One region of the Sphingomonas sp. ABOLE genome, then DNA from elsewhere that is predicted to be linked to it. Evidence: riboswitches for the same ligand, from Rfam matches in the RefSeq annotation. Region 1 holds a riboswitch; each other region holds the start of a gene.

Evidence for each region. A riboswitch is a leader RNA that binds a small molecule or an ion and turns the genes downstream of it on or off. The one in region 1 is predicted to bind cobalamin.
Region 2: linked by a shared signal. The riboswitch ahead of CA234_RS16195 (TonB-dependent receptor plug domain-containing protein) and the one ahead of cobW (cobalamin biosynthesis protein CobW) in region 1 are both predicted to bind cobalamin.
Region 3: linked by a shared signal. The riboswitch ahead of CA234_RS17995 (TonB-dependent receptor) and the one ahead of cobW (cobalamin biosynthesis protein CobW) in region 1 are both predicted to bind cobalamin.

What each region holds. Positions count from the first base shown of each region.
Region 1 covers NZ_QQWY01000030.1:45,312-48,958, forward strand. Annotated here, with positions in the region: gene CA234_RS17165 (HoxN/HupN/NixA family nickel/cobalt transporter) at 1-979, shown strand, start outside; cobalamin riboswitch at 1,004-1,225, shown strand; gene cobW (cobalamin biosynthesis protein CobW) at 1,410-2,447, shown strand; gene cobN (cobaltochelatase subunit CobN) at 2,460-3,647, shown strand, end outside.
Region 2 covers NZ_QQWY01000027.1:30,148-33,794, reverse strand. Annotated here, with positions in the region: gene CA234_RS16205 (cytochrome c oxidase assembly protein) at 1-350, shown strand, start outside; gene CA234_RS16200 (c-type cytochrome) at 347-1,387, shown strand; cobalamin riboswitch at 1,512-1,733, shown strand; gene CA234_RS16195 (TonB-dependent receptor plug domain-containing protein) at 1,910-3,647, shown strand, end outside.
Region 3 covers NZ_QQWY01000033.1:42,432-46,078, forward strand. Annotated here, with positions in the region: gene CA234_RS17985 (hypothetical protein) at 185-352, shown strand; gene CA234_RS17990 (bestrophin family ion channel) at 390-1,277, shown strand; cobalamin riboswitch at 1,315-1,512, shown strand; gene CA234_RS17995 (TonB-dependent receptor) at 1,613-3,463, shown strand; gene CA234_RS18000 (ABC transporter substrate-binding protein) at 3,460-3,647, shown strand, end outside.

The DNA of each region.
Region 1 (3,647 bases):
ATTGCTGATCGCCGCCAATCTCGCCGCCGGGGGCTGGGCCTTCGCCCTGTTCCATGCCCAGCCGCTGATGCTCGGCACTGCGCTGCTCGCCTGGGGGCTGGGGCTGCGCCATGCGGTCGATGCCGATCACATCGCCGCGATCGACAACGTCACCCGCAAGCTGATGAACGACGGCCAGCGGCCGATCGCCACCGGGCTGTGGTTCGCGATCGGGCATTCCGGGATCATCGCCATCGCCTCGGCCGGCATCGCGCTCGCGACCGGCGCTCTGGCGGGCATGGGGGCCTTCCGGGAAGTGGGCGGGGTGATCGCCACCAGCGTCTCGGCGCTGTTCCTGTTCGCCATTGCCGGCATGAATCTGATTATCCTGCGATCGGTGTGGAAGACCTTCCAGCACGTCCGCGCGGGCGGCGCCTATGTCGAGGACGACCTCAACCTGCTGCTCGCCTCGCGCGGGCCGCTGTCGAAGTTGTTTGGGCCGATGTTCCGACTCGTCAGCAAGAGCTGGCACATGGCGCCGCTCGGATTCCTGTTCGGGCTGGGCTTCGACACCGCGACCGAAGTGGCGATCCTCGGCATGTCGGCGGGTCAGGCGGCGCACGGCGTCTCGCTCGGCACGCTGCTGGTGCTGCCGGCGCTGTTCGCGGCAGGGATGGCGCTGGTCGATACGCTGGACGGGGTGGTGATGCTCGGCGCCTATCAATGGGCGTTCGTCAAGCCGATCCGCAAGCTCTACTACAACGTCACCATCACGCTGATCTCCGCGCTGGTCGCGATCGTGATCGGGGGCATCGAGACGCTGGCGCTGATCGGCGACAAGATGGGCTGGACCGGCGGGGCGTTCGGGCTCGCCGCCGATCTCGGCGCGCATTTCAACGGCCTCGGCTTCGCGATCATCGGCCTGTTCGTCGCCTGCTGGCTGATCAGCTTCGCCATCTATCGCTGGCAGAGGCTGGACGAGATCGAGGTGCGGGTCTAGAGCGGTCCTAGAAGGCTTTCCAGCCTTCGATATGATCGCGCCGGTGCCCCGGACATGGGGCTTAATCGGGAATGCGGTGCGGGGAGGCTGCTCCCCAAATCCGCGGCTGTCCCTGCAACTGTGAGCGGATAGCGCGATGCACTGGCCTCCGCCGAGGGGCAGCCACTGGGCCGACACGGCCTGGGAAGGCGTGCAGCGTGCCGTGACCCGCAAGCCAGGAGACCTGCCGGCGCTACGGTCGCTCTTGCCTTGGTCCAGGGGATGGCCGCGGCACGGTCTTGCTTCCGTTCGAGCGACGAAGCTGTGCGGCTGGGGCTGCACGGTCGCGTGGTGCCGGGCGATTGTCGCGCCCGCCCGTCGTCGCGCGCCGGCCGGACATGCGTCTGGCAAGCCCCGCCGTGTGTTCGCTCGGGCGCGGGGGAAGACATGCATGACCGACCTGGCCAAGGTCCCCGTTACCATCGTCACCGGCTTTCTCGGCGCCGGCAAGACGACGCTGATCCGCCACCTGATCCAGAATGCCGAAGGGCGGCGGCTAGCGGTAGTCGTCAACGAGTTCGGCACGCTCGGCGTCGACGGCGAGATCCTGAAGTCCTGCGCGATCCCCGATTGCCCGGCCGAGAACATCGTCGAGCTGGCCAATGGCTGCATCTGCTGCACCGTCGCCGACGATTTCATCCCGACGGTGGAGCGGCTGCTGGCACTCGAGCCTCGTCCCGACCACATCCTGATCGAGACTTCGGGTCTTGCGCTCCCCAAGCCGCTGCTCAAGGCGTTCGACTGGCCGGCGATCCGCAGCCGCATCACCGTCGACGGCGTGCTGGCGCTGGCCGATGCCGAAGCGGTCGCCGAAGGCCGGTTCGCGCCCGATCTGGTGGCGCTGGAGGCGCAGCGGGCGGCCGATCCGGGAATCGACCATGAGACGCCGCTTGCCGAAGTGTTCGAGGACCAGCTCGCCTGCGCCGACATGGTGCTGCTGACCAAGGTGGATCTGGCAGGACCCGAGGGCGTCGCTGCCGCCCGCGCGGTGATCGCCGCCGAGGCGCCGCGGCCGGTGCCGGTGGTCGAGATCCGCGAAGGCGCGATCGACCCGCGCGTGATCCTGGGGCTGGGCGCCGCCGCCGAGGACGACCTCGCCGCGCGCCCCTCGCATCATGACGGCGCCGACGATCACGAGCATGAGGATTTCGACAGCACCGTCGTGACCTTCGGCGAGATCGCCGATCCGGCCGAGCTGGTCGCCCGCATCGAACAACTGGCGCGCGAGCACAAGGTGCTGCGGGTGAAGGGCTATGCGGCGGTAACGGGCAAGCCGATGCGGCTGCTGGTCCAGGCGGTCGGCAGCCGGGTGCGGCACCAGTATGACCGCCCCTGGCGTCCCGGCGAGCCGCGCGGCACCGCGCTGGTGGCGATCGCCGAGCACGACCATGTCGATCCCGCAGCGTTCCGCGCGGTGCTGGCGGGCTGAGGCACAGGGGCCATGCACGTCCTGTTCCGCGAAACGCACGGGCTGGAGGAAAATGCCGCGCCCCAGGACCTCGGGCAGGCTCCCGCGGACCTGGTGGTGCTGTCCTTTTCCGACAGCGACCTCGGCGCGTTCGCGGCGGCATGGCATGGCCATCGCGACGTGCTGCCCTCGCTGCGGCTGGCGAACCTCGCGGAGCTGATGCACCCGCTATCGGTCGACACCTATGTCGAGCGGACCTTGTCGGGCGCGAAGGCGATCCTGATCCGGCTGATCGGCGGCATGCCCTATTGGAGCTACGGCCTGCAGCAGGTGGAGACGCGGGCACGCGAACGCGGGATCGCGCTGGCGGTGTTGCCGGCGGATGGCCGTCCGGACGAACGGCTGGATGCGGCGTCGACGGTACCGGTCGAAGTCTTGCGAGACCTCGCGCGGCTCTGTGATGCGGGCGGGGCCGCGGCGGCACGCGCCGCCCTGGGCGTTTTGGCGGCGATGGCGCGGCTGCCTTCAGTCGAGCCATTGCCCTACGCCCCGCTGCCAGCGTTCGGTGTCTGGCACCCCGCGCTTGGCGCTTTTCGTCCGCCCGATCGCCAGCCCGGCGATGCGGCGTTGCGGATCCCCGAGGCATGCCCATGGCGGCGGTCGGGTAGGCCGCTGGTGTTGATCATCTTCTACCGCTCGTACCTTGCTGCGTGCGATGTGGGCCCGTTCGAGGCGCTCCACGCCGTGTTCGAGAGCGCCGGTTTCGACACGCTTTCGATCTTCGTGCCCTCGCTCAAGGCCCCGGACGCCCGCGCGCAGGTGGAGCAATGGGTGCGCGACCTCGCCCCCGCTGCTATCGTGAACGCCACCGCATTCTCGGCACGCGACGAGCACGGCCGGTCGCCGCTCGATGCTGCCGGCGTGCCGGTGTTCCAGATCGCGCTCGCTACTGCGTCACGCGAAGCCTGGGTCAGCGCCGAGCGCGGGCTGTCACCGGCGGATCTCGCGATGCACGTCGTGCTGCCCGAGCTCGACGGGCGCCTTTTCGCCGGTGTCGCCAGCTTCAAGCAGGCCGAGGCGCGCGACGAGGCGCTGGGCTTCGCGCGCACGGTGCATCGGGCCGAACCGCAGCGGATCGAGGCGATCGTCACGCGGGTCGCAGGCTGGATTGCCCTCGCGCAGAAGCCCGTAGCGCAGAAGCAAATCGGGCTCGTCCTCTCG
Region 2 (3,647 bases), on a different contig from region 1:
CGCTGCGGGCGGCGGCGGCGCATAGTTCCATACTGCTGGCGCTCGAGCAGGCGAGCTTCCTCGCCGCGGGCGTGCTGCTGTGGAGCGCGGTGCTGGCACCGGGCGCGCGGGCGATGGGGGTGGGCGCGTTGCTGCTCACCTCGATGCACATGACGCTGCTTGGTGCGCTGATCGGGCTGGCACCGCGGCCGCTCTATCCGGCGATGGCGCATGCCGCGCCCTGGGGGCTGGCGCCGCTCGCCGACCAGCAGCTTGCCGGCGTGGTGATGCTGCTCGTCGGTGGTGCGGCCTATTTCGTCGGCGGGCTGGCGCTGCTGGCCACGCTGTTGCGGCAGGAGGCGCGGGCATGATGATCCGGATCACCTGGAAGCGCGTGGTGCTGGCGTTGGCCGGCGTCGTCGCGCTGGCGCTCGCGGTCGGCTGGTCTGGCGCGATCAACGTCGCCGCGTCGAGCGGGCATTGGCCGATCACCAACTGGTTCCTGCACTGGGTGATGCGCAATTCGGTCGGCACCCGCAGCGCGCTGGAGAGCCCCCGGGCGGCGGCCGATCCCCAGGGGCTGGTGAGCGCCGCCGGCCATTTCGCGGCGAGCTGCGCCGCCTGCCACGGCGCCCCCGGCATGCGGCCGCGCGCGGTGTTCCAGGCGGCGACGCCCCCCGCGCCCGACCTTGCCCGCACCGCGAAGCAATGGAGCGACCGCGAGCTGTTCTGGATCATCGATCACGGCGTGAAGTTCAGTGGCATGCCCGCCTGGCCGGCGCGTGACCGGCCGGACGAGGTCCGCCGCATGGTCGCCTTCGTCCGCCGCCTGCCGACGATGACACCCGCCGACTATGCGCGACTGGCCGGCGGCATCGCCGGGATTGCGGGGGCGCCGCGGTTCGAGGCCTGTGCCGGCTGCCACGGTGCCGATGGACGGGGGCGGGGGCAGGGCGACATCCCTGTGCTGGGCGGGCAGAACCCGGCCTATCTCGAAGCGGCGCTGCGCGCCTATCGCGATGGGCACCGCTTCAGCGGCGTGATGGCCAACGCCGCCGCGTTGCTGAGCGATGCCGATGCGGCCGCGCTGGCGCGGCGGTTTGCGGCACTGCCGGGACTGGGAGAGGCACCGCAGGTCCGCGATGCGGATGCCGAGCGCATCGTTTCGCGCGGCCTGCCGAACCGGCAGCTTCCCGCCTGTGCGAGCTGCCACGCGCCGGGCAAGCCCTATCCGGTCCTGGCGGGGCAGAAACCGGCCTATCTCGCCGCGCGGCTATGGCAGATGCGCGGCGACGGCAAGCAGGTGGATGCCCGCCAGTCGCAGGCAACGATGCCGGTGATTGCGCGGCGCATACCCGAGGAAATGGTCGATCGGCTCGCGGCATATCTCGGTGCGCGGCCGCAATAGTGGTGCGAGCCGCCGCGGGCGGGGAAGCGATAAGGTCTAAACCCCAGCGGGGGGCGGGCTGACCGGCACCTTGCGGTGTCGACCGCGAGCCTCTACCAAGGCGACGCTTTCGGCGTTTCTTGCCGCGAGCGCAGATCGCGCCGGTGCCTCGACGAGAGGCTTAAAAGGGAACACGGTGAGGGCGGCATGCCGCCTGAATCCGAGGCTGTCCCTGCAACTGTAAGCGGTGAGCGAGACGCACGGGCTTCCTTCCACGGAAGCAGCCACTGGGCCTCAGGGCCTGGGAAGGCGTGCGTCGAGCGACGACCCGTGAGCCAGGAGACCTGCCGGCGTCTGGTCGCTCTTGCCTTGGTCCAGGGGATGGCCGCGGCACGGTGTACTCCGTCTGAGCGACGAACGAGCGGCGGGAGCCGCATCGGTCACGTGCGCCGGTCGCCCATGGCGTCCGGCCGGCGCCGTGCGCCGACCGTTCGCGTGAACGGCACGCTTCCGCCCGACGTCGACGACGCCGGGGGTATGTCTATGAAGTTCCTTATTGTTTCTCGCTCTGCGGCCGCTTTTGCGTTGGCCGCTGCTGCCTCGCTTCAGCCGGTGCACGCGCAGACCGAGGATGACGCCGACGCGCTGCTCGTCACCGGCACCAGCCTGGAGGAAACGCTGCCGCGCCAGCGCGCCCGCTATGGCAGCGATCTGGCCCTGCGCAGTGAAACCCAGCTGCGGGAGAGCGGAGCGATCGACGTCGCGACCGCGCTGCGTACCGTGCCGGGTCTCTACGTTCAGCCTGCCAGCGGGCCGTTCAGCTATGTCGACGTGTCGCTGCAGGGCTCGCGGACGCAGGACGTTTTGTGGACCGTGGACGGCATCCGCATCAACAACCGGCTCTATGGCGGTACCTCGCCCAACGACACGCTGCCGGCCAGCATGATCGAGCGGGTCGAGGTGCTGAAGGGCGGCGAAAGCCTGTTCTACGGCACACAGGCTGCCGCGGGCGTGATCAACGTCGTCACCCGCGACTTCTCGGACCGCTTCGGCGGGCAGGTAGACGCCAGCGTCGACAGTTTTGCCGGCACCAACCTCGGCGGCTATGTGCGCGGCGGGGCGGGCAAGCACCAGTTCGTAGCCTGGGGTTCCCACAATCGCTCCGACGGATACCAGCCCTATAGCCGGATGGAACCGAGCGCGACCGATCGTGCCCGCGGCTACGACCTGTGGTCCGTCGGCGGCAAATATCGCTACGATCTCGGTCCCGACTGGCGGTTCAGCCTCCAATATATCCACACCGAGGCGAAGCTCGACAATCTCAGCCCCACCCGCACCCGCGAAAGCCGCAACGATCGCAACGAGGAGATCGCCAGCGCCCGGCTCGATTATGTGGGGAGCGACGTGGTGCAGCTGTTCCTCAAGGGCTATTTCCACGACTGGAAGACCGCCTATGTCCAGATCCGCAACTCCCCGAGTGGTGGCGCGCCGGTGGTGGTGTACCCCGCCGGCACCTTCTGGGGCTTCAAGGACTATGGCGGCAGCGCGCTGGTCCAGCTGCGGCCGCATCGCGGGCTCGATTACCTGATCGGCTATGATTTCCAGCAGTTCAGCGGGCGCGACGACGTGCTGCGGATCGCCGCGACCGAGGAGCGCGTCCATGCCGGCACCTTCCAGATCCGCACCAACGACGACCTTTCGCGTCGCGCGCGGCTCTCGGCCGGGCTGCGCTACAACGATGGCAGCGGATCGCGGAAGACGGTGTGGAACGTCACCGGCCGCATCGAATTGCGCGACGATCTGTTCGTCCAGGCCAATGGTGGCACGTCGTTCCTGCTGCCCAGCGCCTCGCAGCTCTACCAGATCGATCCCTGCTGCGAACGCGGCAACCCCAACCTCAGGCCGGAGGAGAGCCTTAGCGCCAATGCCAGCATCGGCGGCACACTGGCGAGCGGCCTGTTCCACTGGCAGGGCACGGTCTTCGCCCGGCGCATCGATCATCTGATCGATATCGATACCGCCAACCCCGCCTATCCGGACGGCATCTACCGCAATTCGGACTCGCGCGTGAACGTGCGCGGTGCCGAGCTGGTGCTGGGCGCGGTGATCGCCGACGCCTGGCACCTCGACGCGAGCTACACCTATGCCCGCGCGCGCAACGCCGGTTCGTCGCTCCAGCGCGACCGGACCCCCGAACAGCTGGCGCGCGGCACGGTCGCGTGGCGGCCACGCACGCTGCCGATCGGCGCCAACGCCTCGGTCAACTGGGTGGGCGACGCCT
Region 3 (3,647 bases), on a different contig from region 1:
TCGTCGAATTGTTGGCGCCGGCGCCGCACGATTCATCGACAAATTGGTGCAGCGCAGCGCGATTGATGCAGCGCGCAAACTTACGTTACTTTGCATCCATTTATCGGTTAAAATCGATCCTTAGCTGTGGCGCCTCACCTGCAAAAGGACGCCCACAATGCACCAGGATGAACGAACCCGCCGCATGGAACGCCTGCGAAGCTCGATCGCGCTGCTGCTGTTCGGGCTGTGCACGCTCGCTTTCCTGATCGCGATCGATCGCCCCGAATGGTTCCACCTGCGCCCCGCGAGCGGCACCGCCGCGGCGATGTCGCACGCGGCGAGCCCCGCGCCCGACCGGAACGACGGCTGAGCGGACCTACAAACCTTCTCGCGCGTATAGTCCGCCCATGATCGTCACCACCGCCCCCCGCGCCAAACAGGTCCTCCGCGAAATCTGGATGCCGCTGGCGCTGCTGTTCCTCTGGGACGTCATCGTCACCATCGTCTATTTCGTGCTGCCGTTCCGCGCGCCGTCGTTGCCGCTGACGCTGTTCGGATCGGTGCTGGCGCTGTTCCTCGGCTTCCGCTCCAACTCCGCCTATCAGCGCTGGTGGGAAGGCCGCGGACTGTGGGGGCTGATGATCAACGCCAGCCGCAACCTGGCGCGGATGGCGCGCAACTACCTGCCCGACGGCGAGGCGGTGGATCTCAAGCGCACCATCGTGCTGCGCCAGGTCGCCTATGTGAATGCGCTGCGCTGCCAGCTGCGCCGCCAGCCGGCGGACCAGGAAGTGCTGCGCTTCCTCTCGCGGGGCGAGGCGGACTATGCGCTGGCCCGCACCAACATCGCCAACGGCATCGTCGACGGCACCGGCCGGCGGATCGAGATCGCGCGGTCGAAGGGCTGGATCAATCCGATGCAGCAGCATTCGATGGAAAGCGTGCTGATCGACATCGCCAATGCCCAGGGCGGCATGGAGCGGCTGAAGAACACGCCGCTGCCGATGCAATTCCGCTTCGTGCCGACTGCCTTCACCCATATCTTCTGCGTGCTGCTGCCGATCGGGCTGGTCGAGACGCTGGGCGTCGCCACGCCACTGGGCTCGACCATCGCCGGACTGATGTTCCTGGCGGTGCTCGCGATCGGCGACGACCTGGTCGACCCGTTCGCCAACACGGTGCACGACCTGCCGCTCAATGCGATGTGCCGCACGATCGAGATCGACCTGCTGCAATCGATCGGCGACCCCGCCCCCGAACCGGCAACACCCGACAAGGCCGGCGTGCTGTGGTGATGTCGCAGCGGCTTGCCGCCCTGCCCTGCTTGCCGCTAAAGGCCGCCGGGTAACGGGTGCCTTCCCCCGACGGGAGGGTGAAAAGGGAAGCCGGTCCAGAGTCCGGCGCTGCCCCCGCAACTGTAGCCGGTGAGCCGGCGCGCCAATCTGCCACTGGAGCCGCATGCTTCCGGGAAGGCGGCGTGCCTGCGACGACCCGGGAGCCAGGAGACCTGCCCGCTACGGTCGATTCCTTCACGCGGGCGGGGTGCACCGGGTGATCGGGGCTGAAATCCCCGTGTGAGCGACACCAAACCATGCGGGAGCATCGCGCTCCCCCATCTCGGGTGTCTGAAATGAACTTCTGCAAGCTTTCCCTGTTCGCCACCGCCGCGCTCGCGCCGCTCGTCGCCCATGCCGATCCCGACGACGACCGCATCGTCGTCGTCGCCAGCGGCGTCGCCCAGCGCGCCGACACCGTCGGGCGGTCGATCACCACCATCGACCGCGACGAGATCGAGCAGCGCCAGACCGTCGCGCTCTCGGACCTGCTCGCCACAACCCCGGGCGTCACCGCCGTGCGCAACGGCGGACTCGGCACCGCGACCGCGCTCAGCATCCGCGGCGCGCAGAGCGACCAGACGCTGGTGCTGATCGACGGCATTCGCGTGGCCGACCCCTCCGCCACCGGCGGGGCGTACAACTTCGCCAGCCTGCTCGCCGGATCGGTCGAGCGCGTCGAGGTGCTGCGCGGGCCCAATTCGGTGATCTGGGGCAGCCAGGCGATCGGCGGCGTGGTCAACGTCACCACGCTGCAGGGCGCGCAGGGGCTGCACGTGCGCGGCAATGCCGAGGGCGGGTCGTTCGGCACGTTCAACGGCAACGCGGCGATCGCCGGCGGCAACGACCGCATCACCGCCGGGCTGACCGCGGGCTATCTCACCACCGACGGCATTTCGGCGGCCGCGAACGGCAAGGAGGCGGACGGCTATCGCCAGGTCGGCGCGACCGGCAATGTCGAGGTGCAGCTGGCCCCCGGCCTCGCGCTCGACCTGCGCGGCTATTATGCCGACAGCAAGGTCGATCTCGACGGCTATGCCCCGCCAACCTACGCCTTTGGCGACACGGGCGAATATGCCAAGACCCAGGAGCTCTACGGCTATGCCGGGCTTAAGAATGAGGCGTTCGGCGGCAGGCTGCACAACCGGCTGGGCTTCACCCTCTCCGACATCCACCGCGACGGCTACAATGAAGATTCGTCGATCGCGTACCGGTATCGCGGCCGCGCCGAGCGCTACACCTATCAGGGCGACGCGACGCTGGCCGAGCAGCTCCGCCTGGTGTTCGGCGCCGAGCATGAGCAGAGCCGCATCCGCTATGACGAGGGCTTCGGCAGCGGGGGGCGCTACTCGGTGGGCATCACCAGCGTCTACGGCCAGGCGATCGTCACGCCGGTAGCACCCGTGACGCTGACCGGCGGCGTCCGCCACGACGACCACGATACCTTCGGCGGCCACTGGACCTGGAACGCCGATCTCGCCGTGCGCGCCACCGCCGGCACCGTGCTGCACGCGAGCTTCGGCGAAGGCTTCAAGGCGCCGACGCTCTACCAGCTCTACAGCGCCTATGGCGATCGCGCCCTCCGCCCCGAGACCACCAGGAGCTACGAAGCCGGCGTGCGCCAGACGCTGGCCGGCGGCAAAGTCGCGCTGGGCGCAACCTGGTTCCACCGCGATTCGGACAAGCAGATCGATTACAACTTCGACACCTCGACCTATTACAACCTCAACAAGACCCGCGCCCAGGGCGTGGAGCTCGAAGCGCTGCTCCAGCCGGTGCAGGCGCTGACGGTGCGGGCGAACGTGACGCACGTCTTCTCGGAGAATCGCAGCGCCGACTATCGCAGCAACGACCTGCCGCGCCGCCCGCGCGATACCGCCAATGTCTCGGCCGACTATCGCTTCCCCTTCGGGCTGGCGATCGGCGGCACGGTGACGATGGTGGGCGACAGCTTCAACGATGTCGGCAACCTGACCCCGATCGACGGCTATGCGCTGGCCGGCGTGCGGGCGGAGATGCCGGTGACGAAGCTGCTTTCGGTCTATGGCCGCGTCGATAATATCGGCGACGTGCGCTACCAGCAGATCACCGGCTACGGCACCTATGGCCGCGCTGCCTTTGGCGGCGTGCGGGTGCGCTTCCAGTGAGGTTCGGCGCCGCGCTGCTTGCCTGCCTGGGGCTCGCGGGCTGCGCGGCGCCGCCGTCCCAAGGCGGCGGGGGCATCGTCTCAATGAATCCCTGCGCCGACGCGACGCTGCTGGAACTGGTCCCGCCGTCGCGGATCGCCGCGATCAGCCATTATTCGCAAGCGCCCGACTCCACCTCGATCCC